4 regions of the Photobacterium sp. TY1-4 genome follow, and region 1 is predicted to be linked to each of the others. Evidence: predicted binding sites of a transcription regulator. Region 1 holds the regulator's gene; each other region holds the start of a gene.

Region 1 (3,957 bases):
CTTCCGCTCTCTGCCCTGCTGGGCGCACTGGTACTGCTGGTAGCCGATATGCTGGCCCGAGTCGTGGCGGCACCGACGGAATTGCCGGTGGGCATCATTACCGCCATTCTCGGCGCGCCGTTCTTTATTGTCATGCTGATGAAACAACGAGGCAGAATGTCATGAATACCGCGATTAACCCTGTCTCTGCAACGACGCAAACGACACCAGCGATTAACGCCCGTGCGCTGAACCTGACTCTGGGCGGCAAAACACTACTTGATGACTTCACCCTCAGTTTGGCCAGCGGCGAGCTGACCGCTTTGCTCGGTCCGAATGGTGCCGGCAAAAGCAGCCTGCTGAAGGTACTGTGCGGCGAAGCCGACGGCGGCGGCACGATACAATTTTTCGGTCAAGATCGGAACACCTATGCCCCGGCGACCCTCGCCAGACACCTTGGGGTCCTGCCGCAACACAGCAACCTGACGTTTGCGTTTACTGCACGGGAAGTGGTTGAGCTGGGCAGCTTACCCCTGCAACTGACGAAAAAAGACACCCAAGCACTGGCAACTGAAACCATGAGCCGGGTCGATGTCCTGGCACTTCAGGACCGCCTATACCCCACCCTGTCCGGTGGTGAAAAACAGCGGGTTCACCTAGCCCGGGTGCTGACGCAACTCAGCCAGGCGGGTGAGCAATGTATCCTGATGCTTGATGAACCGACTTCTGCCCTGGATCTCGCGCATCAGCACCGGACCTTACAAGTGGCCCGGGAGCTGGCCCGGGCCGGTGCGGCTGTGATTGTGGTGATCCATGATCTCAATCTGGCCGCCCAATATGCCGATCGGTTAGTGATCATCAATCAAGGCAAAGTGCAGGCTGATGGCACGCCATGGCAGGCGTTAACCCCCGACATCATCCAGCAGGTCTATGGCTGGCCGGTCCACGTCAGCAAACATCCGACCCAGGATTTCCCGGTCGTATTGCCCGCAGGATAAGGAAACCTGCCTAACCTGCACCATCCCCAGCACGATTCTCCCGGTTTTCCTCCGGGAGAAGCGATGGCCGACATAAAGAACACCACCAGATATGCATCCAATTTGAGAAAATTTGCAGTGAGTTTGTTGATATCTATCAAGAATTACTACCTTGCGATACAGAAACGTTGCACTGTGCGCTACACTCAGTAGAATGTGATCGCAAGCGATTACACAATGCAACGCCTGAAAGGCGAGAAGAACAAGAAAGCCGCTCGGAAGAGAAGCGGCTTTTTGACGTTTTATACGCAGTATGAAACAGCATGATGATCCCTGTGAACGCAGATCATCATGCCAAACTGAACAAGTATCTGGCCTGACTCCAAGAAGCAAACCAGATACTTATTCAGTTTGGTGCACGGCTGTTGAATGCTGTTCAGATCAATGAAGAGAAATGGGCCCAAGCCCGCTTTGAATTATTAGAAGAATAAGTATGGCAACGATTAAAGATGTTGCACGTTTGGCAGGTGTTTCAACCACAACAGTGTCTCACGTGATCAATAAAACCCGGTTTGTTGCAGAAGCAACCCAGAAGAAAGTGCTGGCCGCCGTGGATGAGCTCAACTATGCCCCGAGCGCTGTGGCGCGAAGCCTGAAATGTAACACCACCCGGACCATCGGCATGCTGGTGACCAAATCAACCAACCCGTTCTTTGCCGAAGTTGTACATGGGGTTGAAGAATATTGTTATGGCGAAGGCTACACGCTGATCCTGTGTAACACCGAAGGGAACCTGGAAAAGCAACGTGACTATCTGCGCATGCTGGCTGAAAAGCGGGTCGACGGATTACTGGTGATGTGTTCCGATCTGGACGATAAACTGCTGGCCCTGCTCGAGCGCCAGAAAGATCTGCCGATGGTGGTCATGGACTGGGGTCCGGAGAGCCCGCACACCGACAAAATCCAGGACAATGCGGAATTGGGTGGCTATGTCGCGACCAAATACTTTATTGAACACGGCCACCAGAAAATTGGCTGCCTGACCGGACACAGTGAAAAACTGACCTGCCGTGAGCGCCTCAAAGGCTTCCACAAAGCCATGGCTGAAGCCAATTTGAGCGTCAATCCGGACTGGCTGATTGAAGGCGATTTTGAGTGTGAATCTGCCGTGGCGGCTGCCAAGCAGTTCATCGCCATGGAAGAGCGCCCGACCGCGATTTTCTGCTTTAACGACATTATGGCAATGGCGCTGATCAGTACGTTTGAGCAAGCGGGTCTGCGCGTGCCGGATGATATCTCCATCATCGGTTATGACAATATCGATCTAGCGCCGTACTTCTCACCACCGCTCACCACCATCCACCAGCCGAAACAACGGTTGGGTAAGAAAGCCATTGAAATCCTGATGGCACGGGTGAAAGACAAACAACATGAACGCCGGATCTTTGAAATGGCGCCCGAATTGGTCGTGAGAAAATCAGTCAAGAACCTAAACATCTGATTTCATAAACACTTCAATTTTTCTTTTCAAAAAAACCGATAGCTTGCTATCGGTTTTTTGTTGCAATTTTGACCATCCTCTGACCACAGATTTACATCCCGAATTTATCAAGACCCATAACGTGTTAAATCTGGCCCAATCCCGACCAACTTGTTCAAAATTTAATAAGTTTTAAATTTTTGCTAGCAGGCTTTAGGATCTATTTGTGGGAGCAATATCACATTTTTAAAAATGGGACCAAGTTCAAAAATATCTTCTGAGATATGCTTGTTTATGTCACGAACAAGGCAAACCATTCTAAAGAATGGGACGCAAAGCCTCCGGCCTAAGAGTTACTTATTTATCAATAACTAAGTGGACTTATGGTAGCGGGGTTGCCGATGGATGTAGCAAGAAGTCATGTTCAGAATCCTGACAAATCCCTGACATTGCTTTTCTTCGTAATTTGCTAATCTGAATCCTCGCTCTGTTGTTAGGTGACTCGAGAAATTTTTCACCGAGTAAGAAGCATGGACAAACCAGTACTTAAAGATTCTCTTCGACTGTTTCAATGTTTTGAAAATGTAAAATCACGTTCAATGTTTGGTGGTTTTGGGATTTTCTCAGGCGAAACCATGTTTGCGTTAGTGGTTAACGACAAACTTCACCTGCGTGCCAATGCCGAAAACGAAGAACAATTTAAACAAGCAGGACTCAGCCCATACGTTTACAAAAAGCGTGGATTTCCGGTCGTCACCAAACACTTCGCAATTCCTGAGGAGTGGTGGGATGCGCCAGAGCAAATTATCGAACACGCCAAACAATCTTTTGAGGCTGCTAAACAGGACAAGGAAAAGAAAAGCCAGACCGGCCCGAGCCGTATCAAGGATTTGCCGAACCTACGTTTAGCCAACGAACGAATGCTGAAAAAAGCAGGGATTTGTACCGTCGACGAACTCTACGAAGCCGGTGCATTAAACGCTTATAAAGCTCTGCAGGAAACGCATCAGGAAACGGTCAGTATCGACTTGCTCTGGGCGCTGGAAGGCGCGGTGAGCGGACGTCACTGGTCCGTCATTCCACCGCAGCGTCGTTCCGAGCTGTTGTCAAAACTCAACGGCTGAACCCTTCCCGATTCATTGTGAAAAAGAGGCGGCTTGCGCCTCTTTTTTTATTTCATGCTTCGCTTCCCATCCCTTAACCAAGCCATCCCTGACCTGAACAAGCATTTAAGAAGCAAACTACGCGGTTCAATGTCGGTCGCCACGGGGAGTATTTATATGCCCTGCGCCCTGTCAAATTTGTACCAACCGAAAGACATTTTTCTGTTAAGAAATGACAAAGATTGACACCACTCCCAAAGCTGTTCACAAATTCATCAACAGGGTTTTCATCCCTTGCGACCTCAGTAGAATTGGGGCGTCAACGCAGCCGGAAGGAAGGTATCATGTACAGCTCGCAGCCTTTTCCAGGACAATCCAATCAGATGTTCAAAGACAAGTTTTGCAAATGGCCAAAACT
Region 2 (3,957 bases), 780 kb from region 1:
GTGATCAGCCATATTCGCCAGGCCAACCGCGGCGGCGTCAGCCTGGAGAACACCCATCCCTTTACCCGGGAATTGTGGGGCCAGTATTGGACGTTTGCCCATAATGGTCAGCTGACCGGCTATGACGCGCTTGATACCGGGCGTTTCAAGGCGGTGGGCGATACCGACAGTGAAATTGCATTTTGCTGGTTGCTGAATCAACTGGAAGCCCGCTTTCCGGAGCAGCCTGAGCAGATGGAGCCGTTCTACGCATTCGTGGCGACGTGCTGTGATCAACTGCGCCAGCTTGGTGTGTACAATATGTTGCTCAGTAATGGTGAGTATGTCTTTACCTACTGTACCAACAATCTGCACTGGATCACCCGCCGGGCGCCGTTTGGCCGGGCATCGCTGATTGATGAAGACGTGACGATCGACTTTCAGCAGGAAACCACGCCGAATGACGTGGTGACGGTGATTGCAACCCAGCCGCTGACCAATGATGAAAGCTGGCATAAGATGCAGCCCGGCGAGCTCAGTGTGTTTTATCTGGGTGAGCAAATCTTTAACCGGGTGGTGACGTCGACCTGAGTGGCTCGCCGCAATCCAACGGTCGTGCCCGAAGCACAAAGATAAAAAAACGCGACCCGGAGGTCGCGTTTTTTATGTTTTATTATCCATGCGGTTCCGGCCAGCGGTTTAGGACTCGTCCGTGGCATAGCCGGTCGGTGGCAGGATTTGACCGTCAAGGATCGCGTGCTCATCGGCCATACTCAGACGCCCTTCGGTAAACCAACGGGTGACGAGTGGGTAGATGCGGTGTTCCTGCTCCTGAACCCGGGCCATCACTTCTTCGGCGGTATCCCCGGCGAAAATCGGCACCTTGGCCTGGAGGATCACCGGTCCGCCGTCGAGCTCCTCGGTCACAAAGTGAACGCTGGTGCCATGCTCCGAGTCACCAGCATCAATGGCGCGCTGATGGGTATGCAGTCCGGTATATTTCGGCAGCAGAGATGGGTGAATATTCAGCATCCGGCCCCGGTAGTGGCGAACGAACTCATCACTGAGAATCCGCATGAAACCCGCCAGGATCACCAGATCCGGGGCAAAGGTGTCCATCTGCTCGGCCATCGCGCGGTCGTAACTGTCGCGATCGCTGAATGTGGCTGCCGAGAGGTGCACGGTCTCGATCCCGGCCAGGCGCGCACGCTCCAGACCATAGGCATCTGCTTTGTTGGAAAGCACCGCCGCGATCCTGGCATTGGGAAGACGACCTTCCGCGCAGGCATCAATCAAAGCCTGAAGGTTGGAGCCGCTCCCGGAGATCAGGACAACGATGTTTTTCATCGTTATTTGATCTCCACTTGCTCTTCACCCGCGTCAGCGGCCGCGATTTCACCCAGCAGCCAGGCATTTTCGCCTTCCGCGTTCAGGATCTCAATTGCCTGCTGCGCCTGGGTTTGCGGCAGAGCAATCACCAGGCCGACACCACAGTTGAAGGTGCGGTACATCTCGTAAGTGTCGACGTTCCCGGCTTGTTGAAGCCAGCTGAACACTGCCGGCCATTCCCAGCTGTTGCCGTCAACCACCGCTTTGGTGCCTTGTGGCAGAACGCGTGGGATGTTTTCCCAGAAACCGCCGCCGGTGATATGAGAGATCGCATGCACCTCGCAGCTTTCCATCATTTTCAGGGTCGATTTCACATAAATTTTGGTCGGCTCCAGCAGGTGCTCTGCCAGAGGTTTACCGTTCAGGTCCTGGTTCAGATCGGCTTGTGAGACTTCAATAATTTTGCGGATCAGCGAGAAACCGTTCGAGTGCGGACCGCTTGAAGCCACGGCAATCAGGGCATCACCCGCCTGGACTTTGCTGCCGTCAATGATCTCGGATTTCTCAACCACGCCAACACAAAATCCGGCGACATCATAGTCTTCACCGTGGTACATGCCCGGCATTTCTGCAGTTTCCCCGCCAATCAGGGCACAGCCCGATTGTACGCAGCCTTCACCGATCCCGGCCACCACGTTAGCCGCGGTGTCGACGTCCAGTTTACCGGTGGCGTAATAGTCCAGGAAGAACAGCGGCTCGGCGCCCTGAACAATCAGATCATTGACGCACATCGCGACCAAATCGATCCCAATCGTGTCATGTTTGTTCAAGTCCATCGCCAGGCGAAGCTTGGTCCCAACCCCGTCGGTACCAGAAACCAACACTGGCTCTTTGTACTTGGTCGGCAGTGAGCAAAGCGCTCCGAATCCCCCGATGCCGCCCATGACTTCCGGACGGTGGGTGCGCTTGACAACCCCTTTAATACGATCAACTAAGGCATTGCCCGCATCAATATCCACACCAGCATCTTTGTAACTAAGAGAAGAGTTGTTGCCGCTCACAAGAGATCCCTCATCGCATTAAAGTAAAAAAGCGGGGCTATGATAACAGCAGTCAAACCAGAAAGGAAAACGTTTGCGTCAATAAATTTGCCTGGGTAAAACCTGAGCAAACGCAATGCATACCCCTACACGACAAGATGTAGTCTAGTGTATAATAGTGCGATTTTTTGAAAATTTGCTTGCTTAGGAGCCAGACATGAAAGTCGTTGAGGTAAAACACCCACTGGTAAAACATAAGATTGGTCTTATGCGCGAAGGTGACATCAGCACGAAACGTTTCCGTGAATTGGCAACGGAAGTTGGTAGCCTGCTGACTTATGAAGCGACTTCAGACTTCGAAACAGAAAAGGTTACTATCGAAGGCTGGAACGGTCAAGTTGAGATCGACCAGATTAAAGGTAAGAAAGTAACGGTTGTTCCGATCCTGCGTGCAGGTCTGGGGATGATGGACGGCGTGCTGGAGCACATGCCAAGTGCCCGTATCTCAACGGTGGGGATCTACCGCGACGAGGAAACGCTGGAGCCGGTTCCGTATTTCCACAAGCTGGCTTCTAACATTGATGAGCGCATGGCGCTGGTGGTTGACCCGATGCTGGCAACCGGTGGCTCGATGATCGCCACAATTGACCTGCTGAAAGAGCACGGCTGTAAATCCATTAAAGTGCTGGTTCTGGTTGCTGCACCAGAAGGGGTTGAGGCTCTGGAAAAAGCGCACCCGGATGTTGAGCTGTACACTGCGGCAATCGATCAGAAGCTGAATGACAAAGGATACATCGTTCCGGGTCTGGGCGATGCCGGCGATAAGATCTTCGGTACCAAGTAAGCATCAACATCAGTGACACAAGAACCGGGCCCTGCCCGGTTTTTTTCTGTCTGAGATCTGCCGAACCCTTATCCGGTGCGGGACATGTCTCTGACTCCAACCTCTGAATCTTCACCGTGCGCCCGGCTGTTTTGAACCAATCAGGTCAATCAGGGAGTAACGGATTGACCTGGGCTAACTTAACCGACGCGGCCTGATGGGCTGGCCATAAAAAACGCAGAAGCGGGGGCTTCTGCGTTTTGGGGGATCTTGCCTATTGTTTGCGAGAGGCTGGGACTTAGCGCGTGGACTCTTCCATTTGCGCGTTGTCGACCACGTGGTTCTCGCCCAGATTGTCCGGCAGAACCAGGTTCAGCACAATGGCGACAATGCCGCACAGGCTGACGCCTTGCAGGCTGAATTCACCGATGCCGAATGCCATGCCGCCGATGCCGAAGACCAGGGTTACCGCGACAATCACCAGATTACGTGCTTTGTGCAGATCCACTTGGTTCTTGATCAGGGTGTTGAGGCCAACGGTGGCAATGGAGCCGAACAGCAAAATCATGATCCCGCCCATCACCGGCACCGGGATGGTTTGCAGCGAAGCGCCCAGCTTGCCGACAAAGGCCAGCACCAGCGCGGTAACGGCAGCCCAGGTCATAATCACCGGGTTGAAAGCTTTGGTCAGCATCACCGCACCGGTGACTTCTGAATAGGTGGTATTTGGCGGCGCGCCGAATAAAGAGGCAGCCATGGTTGCGACCCCGTCACCCGCCATGGTCC
Region 3 (3,957 bases), 1.2 Mb from region 1:
TCAAGTTTTCTGAACTATGCTGAGTCGACTGAGGCAGTATTTCAGTGAGGTTGATATGAAAAACGTAATCGCAGCAGCAAGCCTGCTGATGTTTTCACATGCCGTGTTGGCTTTCGGCAGTGGTGGTGTTCTGGGAGGTAACCCTGGGGAGGCCTCCGGTGCGGTCAACGCCAGAATTGCGGTGTGTCTTGATGCGTCAGGGCAGCAAATCCCCGGCTCTTACCAGGACAAGCTGGACCGGCAATGCCGGGTCACCGGTATTGATAGGATTGATCTCATCAACTACAACAACTTTTATCGCAATAAACCCAATGGCGAGTCCCTGGCCGATATCCGGGCCAAGCGCTCTTCCTGAACATCTCTCCATCCCAGACAAAAAAAGGAGCCACAGGCTCCTTTTTCTCGATTCATAGGGTGAGGCGCTTATTTCTTGGCAATTGGATCAACAAAAGTCACAGCCATATCCCACGGTTGCTCAATCCAAGTGTCCTGTGGGATATCAACAATATAATCGTCAACCAGGTGTTTACCCGCCGGCTTGGCACACACGGTGACAAACTTAGCTTTCGGGTACATCGCACGGATCATCTCCGCCGTACCGCCGGTATCCACCAGATCGTCAACCACCAGGAAACCTTCGCCGTCACCGTCCGCTTTCTTCAGCACGGTCATCTCACGCTGATGATCATGATCGTAGCTGGAAATACACACGGTATCGACATGACGGATACCCAGCTCACGCGCCAGGATCGCAGAAGGAACCAGACCACCACGGCTCACTGCAATAATTCCTTTCCACTGATCAGCCGGAAGCAGCTTCTCAGCCAGCTGACGTGTGTACATTTGCATATTGTCCCAGGTGATGACGAACTTGTTACTCATATCCGATGAACCTCTAAATCAGCGGCTGTGCCGCTGGATATTTATAAAACTGTTATAAGAAGATAATTTTAGCAAGAAACAGAGCTGAGATAGCCCAGACGCTAATATTGACATCCCTTCCCTTGCCGCTCAGGACTTTAACCGCAGCATATGTAATAAAACCAAGGCCAATACCTTCAGCAATTGAGTATGTTAACGGCATTAGCAGGCAAACGACAACTACCGGTGCCGCTTCTGTTAAGTCACGCCAGTCTACACTGACCAAACCGGACATCATCAAAATCGCAACATAGAACAAAGCACCCGCGGTTGCATATGCCGGGACCATTCCCGCCAGTGGTGCAAAGAACAGCGCCAGCAGGAACATCACCCCAACCGTCACCGCAGTCAGGCCGGTCCGACCGCCGACGGCAACGCCCGACACGCTTTCAACAAACGAGGTGGTATTCGAGGTACCCAGAACAGCCCCGACAGAGGTCGCCGTACTGTCAGCCAGCAACGCACGGTTCAGACGAGGGAGCTTACCGTCTTTATCAATCAGGTCCGCCTTGGTGGCAACCCCCACCAGGGTGCCGGCGGTATCAAACAGATCCACGAACAGGAAGGCAAAGACCACTGACACCAGGCCCACTTCCAACGCACCGTTAAAGTCCATTTGCATGAAGGTCGGGGTGATGCTCGGCGGCATGGACACGATACCGGCATATTGGATATCACCAAACACAACCCCCAGCACGGTCACCGCCAGAATGGCAATCAGCACGGCCGCCTTATAGCCGCGATGCACCAAACCAATCGTCAGGAAGAAACCCAGCGAAGCCATCACGGCCGGGAAGCTGGTCAGATCGCCCACATGGACCAAAGTCGCTGGATTGTCCACCACGATGCCGGAGCTTTGCAGGGCGATAAACGCCAGGAACAGGCCGATACCGGCAGAGATCCCGGTCCGCAGGGCCGTCGGAATGGCATTAATAATCCATTCACGAACCCGGAACACGCTCAGGGCAATAAAACACAAGCCGGAAAAGAAGACCGCAGCCAGTGCAACCTGCCAGGTGTGTCCCATGCCCAGAACAACACTGTAAGTAAAAAATGCGTTGAGGCCCATACCCGGCGCCTGCGCAACCGGATAGTTGGCAACAAACCCCATGATAAAACAGCCGACCATGGCCGCCAGACAGGTCGCGACAAATACCGCCCCCTGATCCATTCCCGTTGTCGCCAACATCGTCGGGTTCACAAAAATGATGTAAGCCATCGTCAGGAAGGTGGTCACACCGGCGAGCACTTCGGTGCGGACGTCGGTCCCGTGCTCTTTCAGTTTGAAAATTTGCTCAAGCATTGCTCTCGGTTCCTTGGAGATAATCTGTGCTAGTTAACATGGCAATAGAAAACGTTTGCGTGCTCTATTTTTGGGGGGCGATTATAGTCCCCTTCATTGGTAATTTCCAGCCAATCACGTAATTATCAGTAGCACGTCAGACCAACCGGGCAAAAGCACAGCACCAAAAAACAATCTGAAAATAAAGTCATATAAAATCATACACTTAACCCACATTGATTCAGGTCATTTTTTAAACGCCAGACTTTTTTAATCATGCCGCAAACGTTTAATATGCACAGGATTCGTGATGAAAACAGCGCTCAACCCTCAATGTAATCGAATACACGCAAAAGCCGCCAATCTGGCGGTTGATGTACAGCAGATAAAAAAAACGCCACACCAAAAATGGCGTGGCGTAAGAATGTCGTGCGCCACCCAAACGGGTAACCCTGAATTCTCAATTTAGAGTGGGGGTGAACAATGCAACATTGTTCAAAGGGTTGTGCCGGCCTATTCGCATAAACCGACGCAATTCAAATTAATAGCCGAAAGAGCTTGGGTACTGGAAGTTGCCGGTATAGACAGCGCGGTTATTCCAATAGCTTGCAATTGAATCAAATACTTTCATCTTTTATCACCATTCATATTAAGTAATTACAACACTGTGTCAGTGTTTTGCCTTCGTGGCATGACTTAATCTCGGTTCCTTGGAGGCGATATCTCGGGCTCATCCCAGAGCAATTTACTGTGTCATACGGTCTTCAGCAGAAGATGGTGCAACTATACCACCACGTAATAAACTTTCAACCATTTTCTTTAACTGCGTCACAGTTTTATTAAATAGGTGATCATTGTCACTCCACAATGTAATTTTATTACAAAGCAATGACGCTCACACTTTTCACCACTCACGACTAAAGTGTAACCCCGACCTTATTGATCTCAAGACTGGCATCAACCTAATCTAAGCAATGATGGACCTATAATAAGCACAACAAGACAAAGGACTGGCTATGGGCATAATGCAAAAACTCAGAATGATCTCGATCAGTCGCCGGCTGTATTTGCTGGGCATCACCATCACCGTACTCTCGCTCATTCCCCTGATGATCTTTGCTTCCAATTACCAATCCAACATGCTGGAGCAAAAACGAATCAAAACCCGCCACCTGGTTGAGTCTGCCCACAGTCTGTTTCGCTTTTATTACCAGCAGGAGCAACAGGGACTGCTTAGCCGGGAACAAGCACAAGCACAGGCGACCCAGGCCATAGCTGCGCTCCGCTATGAAGAGAAAGACTATTTCTGGATTAACGACTTTGAGCCCAGAATGGTCATGCACCCTTTTAAACCAGCCCTCAATGGTAAACCGCTGGGCAGCTTTGCTGATCCGCACGGCACCCGCCTGTTCAGTGACATGGTTCAGGTTGTCAAAACTCAGGGCGCCGGATTTGTCGACTATTACTGGGAGAAGCCGGGTGCTGAGATTCCGGTAGCCAAAATCTCCTATGTCAAAGGATTCGAGCCCTGGGGCTGGCTGGTCGGCTCGGGCGTGTATATCGATGATATCGAAGCCCAATTTCTATCTGAGGTGAAAAACCTCGGACTGATCCTGCTGGGCTTTCTGTCGGTGATGTTTGTCATGGCCTGGATGATCGGCCGCTCGATCACCGCACCATGTGAAGAAACCCTAGCGGCGATGACCGACATTGCCGAGGGCGATGGCGACCTCACCCTGCGCTTGCCGAGCCAT
Region 4 (3,957 bases), 1.3 Mb from region 1:
GAGGCGAGGGCAAACCAGACCTTCTCATGGCCTTCGACACTGTCCGGGATCCGGTTGATCATCTTGCGCAGGTACTGCACCCCACCCCGAATACTTTGCTCCGGATCCAGACGATTGGTCACCCCGACTGATTTCGCCGTCGGCAAGGTCAGCATCATCATTCCGCGGACCCCGGTCGGCGAGACTGCTCTTGGGTTCCAGTGCGACTCCTGATAGGAAAGGGCGGCGATCAAGCGCCAGTCCAGCTCTTCGGAATATTTCTTGAACAGGCTTTCCCAGCGCGGCAATTTTTTCTCAATGGCACGCAGGAAGGCGCGGGTATCGACGTAGTCAAAGGTGGCGACATGGCCGAAGTATTTCTCTTCCAGTTTGGCCAGCTCGCCGCTCTGCTTCAGCTCGCCGAAAAATTCGATCAGCAGTGCATACAGGCTGTCATCGGCTGCCTGGTTGAGGAACCAGGCGATGGGCTCATCTTCGGTGAGCTCCAGCGCTGTGGCAATATCAGGGTGGATGCGTTGGCTGAGCGCAACGTCGACCGAGTCCGCCAGGGTGTAGTCCAGTTCGCCGGTCGCCACCAAGCGCAGCAGCTCGTCGCTGTCAGTTTCGGCCAGTGCTTCCCAGGCCAGGTCCGGGTGCAGGACTTTTAAGGTCTCCAGGCTGCGTTCGTGGCTTGAGCCTTTCACGACCACGAGTCTGCCTTTGTTTTCGGCTAAATCTTCAATGCTGCGCGGGCGCCACTGGCCTTTTTTGTAGACCACAATCTGGCTGGCATAGTAATACGCGGGCGCGGCTCGGAATTCAGCCAGACGCTCTTTGGTCATGGTCAGGCCGGCAGCCACGAGATCGACATCGCCGCGTTTGAGCGTTGGAAAAAGCCCGGAGAGGGTAAACATCGGCTGCATTTCCAGTTTGACGCCCAGTTTGTCGGCGAAGCGCTGCGCCAGCTCATAGTCGAGGCCGGTCGGCCCTTCATTGCCGATAAAGTAGGACAACTGGTTATTCAGGGTACCCACGCGCAGGACGCCGCTGTCGCGGATCCGCTCAAGGTCGCTTTTCTCCGGGGCTTCGAGCCAGTTGCAGCCGCTGAGCAGCGTCAGGCTGAGCACCGCAGCCAGCAACAGGCGCAGGCGTTGGGGAAATAGAATGTTGTTCAACAATACATGCTCATCGTTTTTATTTGATGTTCTTTATACCAAAGCTCTGGAGGTCCGCAAAGCAACGACGCGCCCTAACCCGTAACAGCTTGTTATTCTGATATGTGCGTTCAGGCATATGTTTTGATGTCATGTTGAACCCCCGGGTCAGAAACGGGCAGGATAAAAGCGGCTGTCGTGACAATACCGGGGCTGGAACCCGAGAATTGTCGCGGATCGAAAAAAAAACGCGCAAACGGTTGCGTCAGGTGTTACGTCACAAAAAAAATTCCCTTATACTACGCCCCATCGCGTGCTTCTTCGTGGCCGGAATGCCTCGGAATGTGCTGGAAAACGAGGTGGCATTGACGTAATTGTCCCGGATTACCGGGGGATTAGGCCAATATCACCTTCATTCAACTGCTAATCGAGAGACGTACGCACATGGAAATTTTGCGTGGTTCACCCGCACTGTCTGAGTTTCGCGTTCAAAAGCTGCTAGAGCGCTGCCGCGAATTGGGGCTGCCTGTGTCAGGCATTTACGCTGAGTTCATGCATTTTGCTGATCTGTCAGCGCCGCTGAGCAAGGACGAGCAAGACAAGCTGGCTAGCCTGTTAACCTACGGTCCGACGATTGCAGAGCATGAGCCGTCCGGCCTGTTGCTTCTGATCACCCCGCGCCCGGGGACGATTTCTCCCTGGTCTTCCAAATCGACTGATATCGCCCGTAACTGCGCCCTGACTCAGGTGAAACGCCTGGAGCGCGGGACGGCGTATTATATCGAAACCACAGCTGCCCTTTCCGACGCTCAACTTGTTGAGCTGAAAGGTCTGATCCACGATCGCATGATGGAAGTGGTGTTCACCGAGACGGACGCCGCGGCGGCCCTGTTTACTCAGGCTGAGCCGGCGCCGGTGAAAAGCGTAGATATTCTGGCGGGTGGCCGTCAGGCCCTGGCAGAAGCGAACGTGGCGCTGGGTCTGGCGCTGGCGGAAGATGAAATTGACTACCTGGTGGAGAACTTCACCAAACTGGGTCGTAACCCGAACGACATCGAGCTGATGATGTTTGCCCAGGCGAACTCTGAGCACTGCCGCCATAAGATCTTCAATGCCGATTGGACGATTGACGGGGTGGATCAGGACAAGTCGCTGTTCAAGATGATCAAGAACACCTATGAGCTGCACAGCGACTACGTCCTGTCTGCTTACAAAGACAATGCCGCGGTGATGACCGGCTCCAAAGTGGGTCGCTTCTTCCCGGATCCGGCCTCGCGCCAGTACAACTACCACCAGGAAGATGCCCATATCCTGATGAAGGTGGAAACCCATAACCACCCAACCGCGATTTCGCCTTGGCCGGGCGCATCAACCGGCTCAGGCGGTGAGATCCGTGACGAAGGTGCCACCGGGATCGGCGGTAAGCCAAAAGCCGGTCTGGTTGGCTTTACGGTATCGAACCTGCGAATTCCGAACTTCGAGCAGCCTTGGGAAAGCGATTTCGGCAAGCCGGGCCGGATTGTCAACGCGCTGGATATTATGCTGGAAGGCCCGCTGGGCGGCGCGGCATTTAACAATGAATTTGGCCGTCCGAACCTGCTGGGTTACTTCCGGACTTATGAAGAGAAAGTCACCTCTCATAACGGTGAAGAGATCCGTGGCTACCACAAGCCGATCATGATTGCCGGCGGGATGGGTAACATTCGTGACGAGCATGTCCAGAAGAAAGAAATTCCGGTCGGCGCCAAGCTGATTGTGCTGGGTGGCCCGGCAATGAACATTGGCCTCGGTGGCGGCGCGGCTTCTTCGATGGCCTCCGGTCAGTCGGCAGAAGATCTCGACTTTGCTTCAGTGCAGCGCGAAAACCCGGAAATGGAGCGTCGCTGTCAGGAAGTGATCGACCGCTGCTGGCAGATGGGCGAAGCCAACCCCATCGCCTTTATCCACGATGTCGGTGCGGGCGGGATTTCCAATGCCCTGCCGGAGCTGGTGGATGACGGTGAGCGCGGCGGCAAGTTCCAGCTGCGTGATGTGCCGAATGATGAGCCGGGCATGAGCCCGCTGGAAATCTGGTGTAACGAATCGCAAGAGCGTTATGTTCTGGCGGTTGCGCCGGAGCATATGGACATCTTCGATGCGATTTGTCAGCGCGAGCGTGCGCCGTACGCCGTGGTCGGTGAAGCCACCGAAGAACGTCATCTGACGCTGGAAGACAGCCATTTCGACAATACGCCAATCGATATGCCGATGGATATCCTGCTCGGCAAGCCGCCGAAGATGCACCGGGATGTGACTTCGCAAAAAGCCGAAGGACAGGCGATTGATCGCAGCACGATTGTGCTGGAAGAAGCCACCCACCGCGTGTTGCGTCTGCCGGCGGTAGCCGAGAAGACCTTCCTGATCACCATTGGTGACCGTACTGTGACCGGTCTGGTTGCCCGCGATCAGATGGTCGGTCCGTGGCAGGTGCCGGTCGCCAACTGTGCGGTCACGGCAGCAAGCTACGACACCTACCACGGTGAAGCCATGTCGATGGGTGAGCGGACACCGGTTGCGCTGCTGGACTTTGCCGCGTCGGCCCGTCTGGCGGTCGGTGAAGCGATCACCAACATTGCCAGTGCCGATATCGGCGATCTGAAACGCATCAAGCTGTCGGCCAACTGGATGTCACCGGCCGGTCATCCGGGTGAAGACGCTGGTCTGTATGAAGCGGTGAAAGCGGTCGGTGAAGAGCTGTGTCCGGCGCTGGGCCTGACCATTCCGGTCGGCAAAGACTCAATGTCGATGAAGACCCAGTGGGAAGAGAACGGCGAAGCCAAAGAAG

What was found. Region 1 encodes PurR, which represses purine synthesis genes. Its sites were predicted from a motif close to TNANGNAAACGTTTNCNTNA; they were not measured.
Region 2: the regulator PurR is predicted to act here: its motif matches at 2,431-2,450, upstream of purM (phosphoribosylformylglycinamidine cyclo-ligase).
Region 3: the regulator PurR is predicted to act here: its motif matches at 2,268-2,287, upstream of NH461_RS12670 (NCS2 family permease).
Region 4: the regulator PurR is predicted to act here: its motif matches at 1,382-1,401, upstream of purL (phosphoribosylformylglycinamidine synthase).

The regions. Positions count from the first base shown of each region.
Region 1 covers NZ_CP099734.1:1,487,675-1,491,631, reverse strand. Annotated here, with positions in the region: gene NH461_RS07030 (FecCD family ABC transporter permease) at 1-165, shown strand, start outside; gene NH461_RS07025 (heme ABC transporter ATP-binding protein) at 162-977, shown strand; gene purR (HTH-type transcriptional repressor PurR) at 1,450-2,457, shown strand; cyclic di-GMP riboswitch class I at 2,734-2,839, shown strand; gene NH461_RS07015 (TfoX/Sxy family DNA transformation protein) at 2,967-3,560, shown strand; gene NH461_RS07010 (hypothetical protein) at 3,884-3,957, shown strand, end outside.
Region 2 covers NZ_CP099734.1:703,427-707,383, forward strand. Annotated here, with positions in the region: gene NH461_RS03450 (class II glutamine amidotransferase) at 1-570, shown strand, start outside; gene purN (phosphoribosylglycinamide formyltransferase) at 679-1,326, opposite strand; gene purM (phosphoribosylformylglycinamidine cyclo-ligase) at 1,329-2,369, opposite strand; gene upp (uracil phosphoribosyltransferase) at 2,566-3,192, shown strand; gene NH461_RS03470 (uracil-xanthine permease family protein) at 3,470-3,957, opposite strand, start outside.
Region 3 covers NZ_CP099734.1:2,699,984-2,703,940, forward strand. Annotated here, with positions in the region: gene NH461_RS12660 (hypothetical protein) at 56-355, shown strand; gene gpt (xanthine phosphoribosyltransferase) at 424-882, opposite strand; gene NH461_RS12670 (NCS2 family permease) at 935-2,224, opposite strand; gene NH461_RS12675 (methyl-accepting chemotaxis protein) at 3,229-3,957, shown strand, end outside.
Region 4 covers NZ_CP099734.1:2,745,892-2,749,848, reverse strand. Annotated here, with positions in the region: gene mltF (membrane-bound lytic murein transglycosylase MltF) at 1-1,157, opposite strand, end outside; gene purL (phosphoribosylformylglycinamidine synthase) at 1,578-3,957, shown strand, end outside.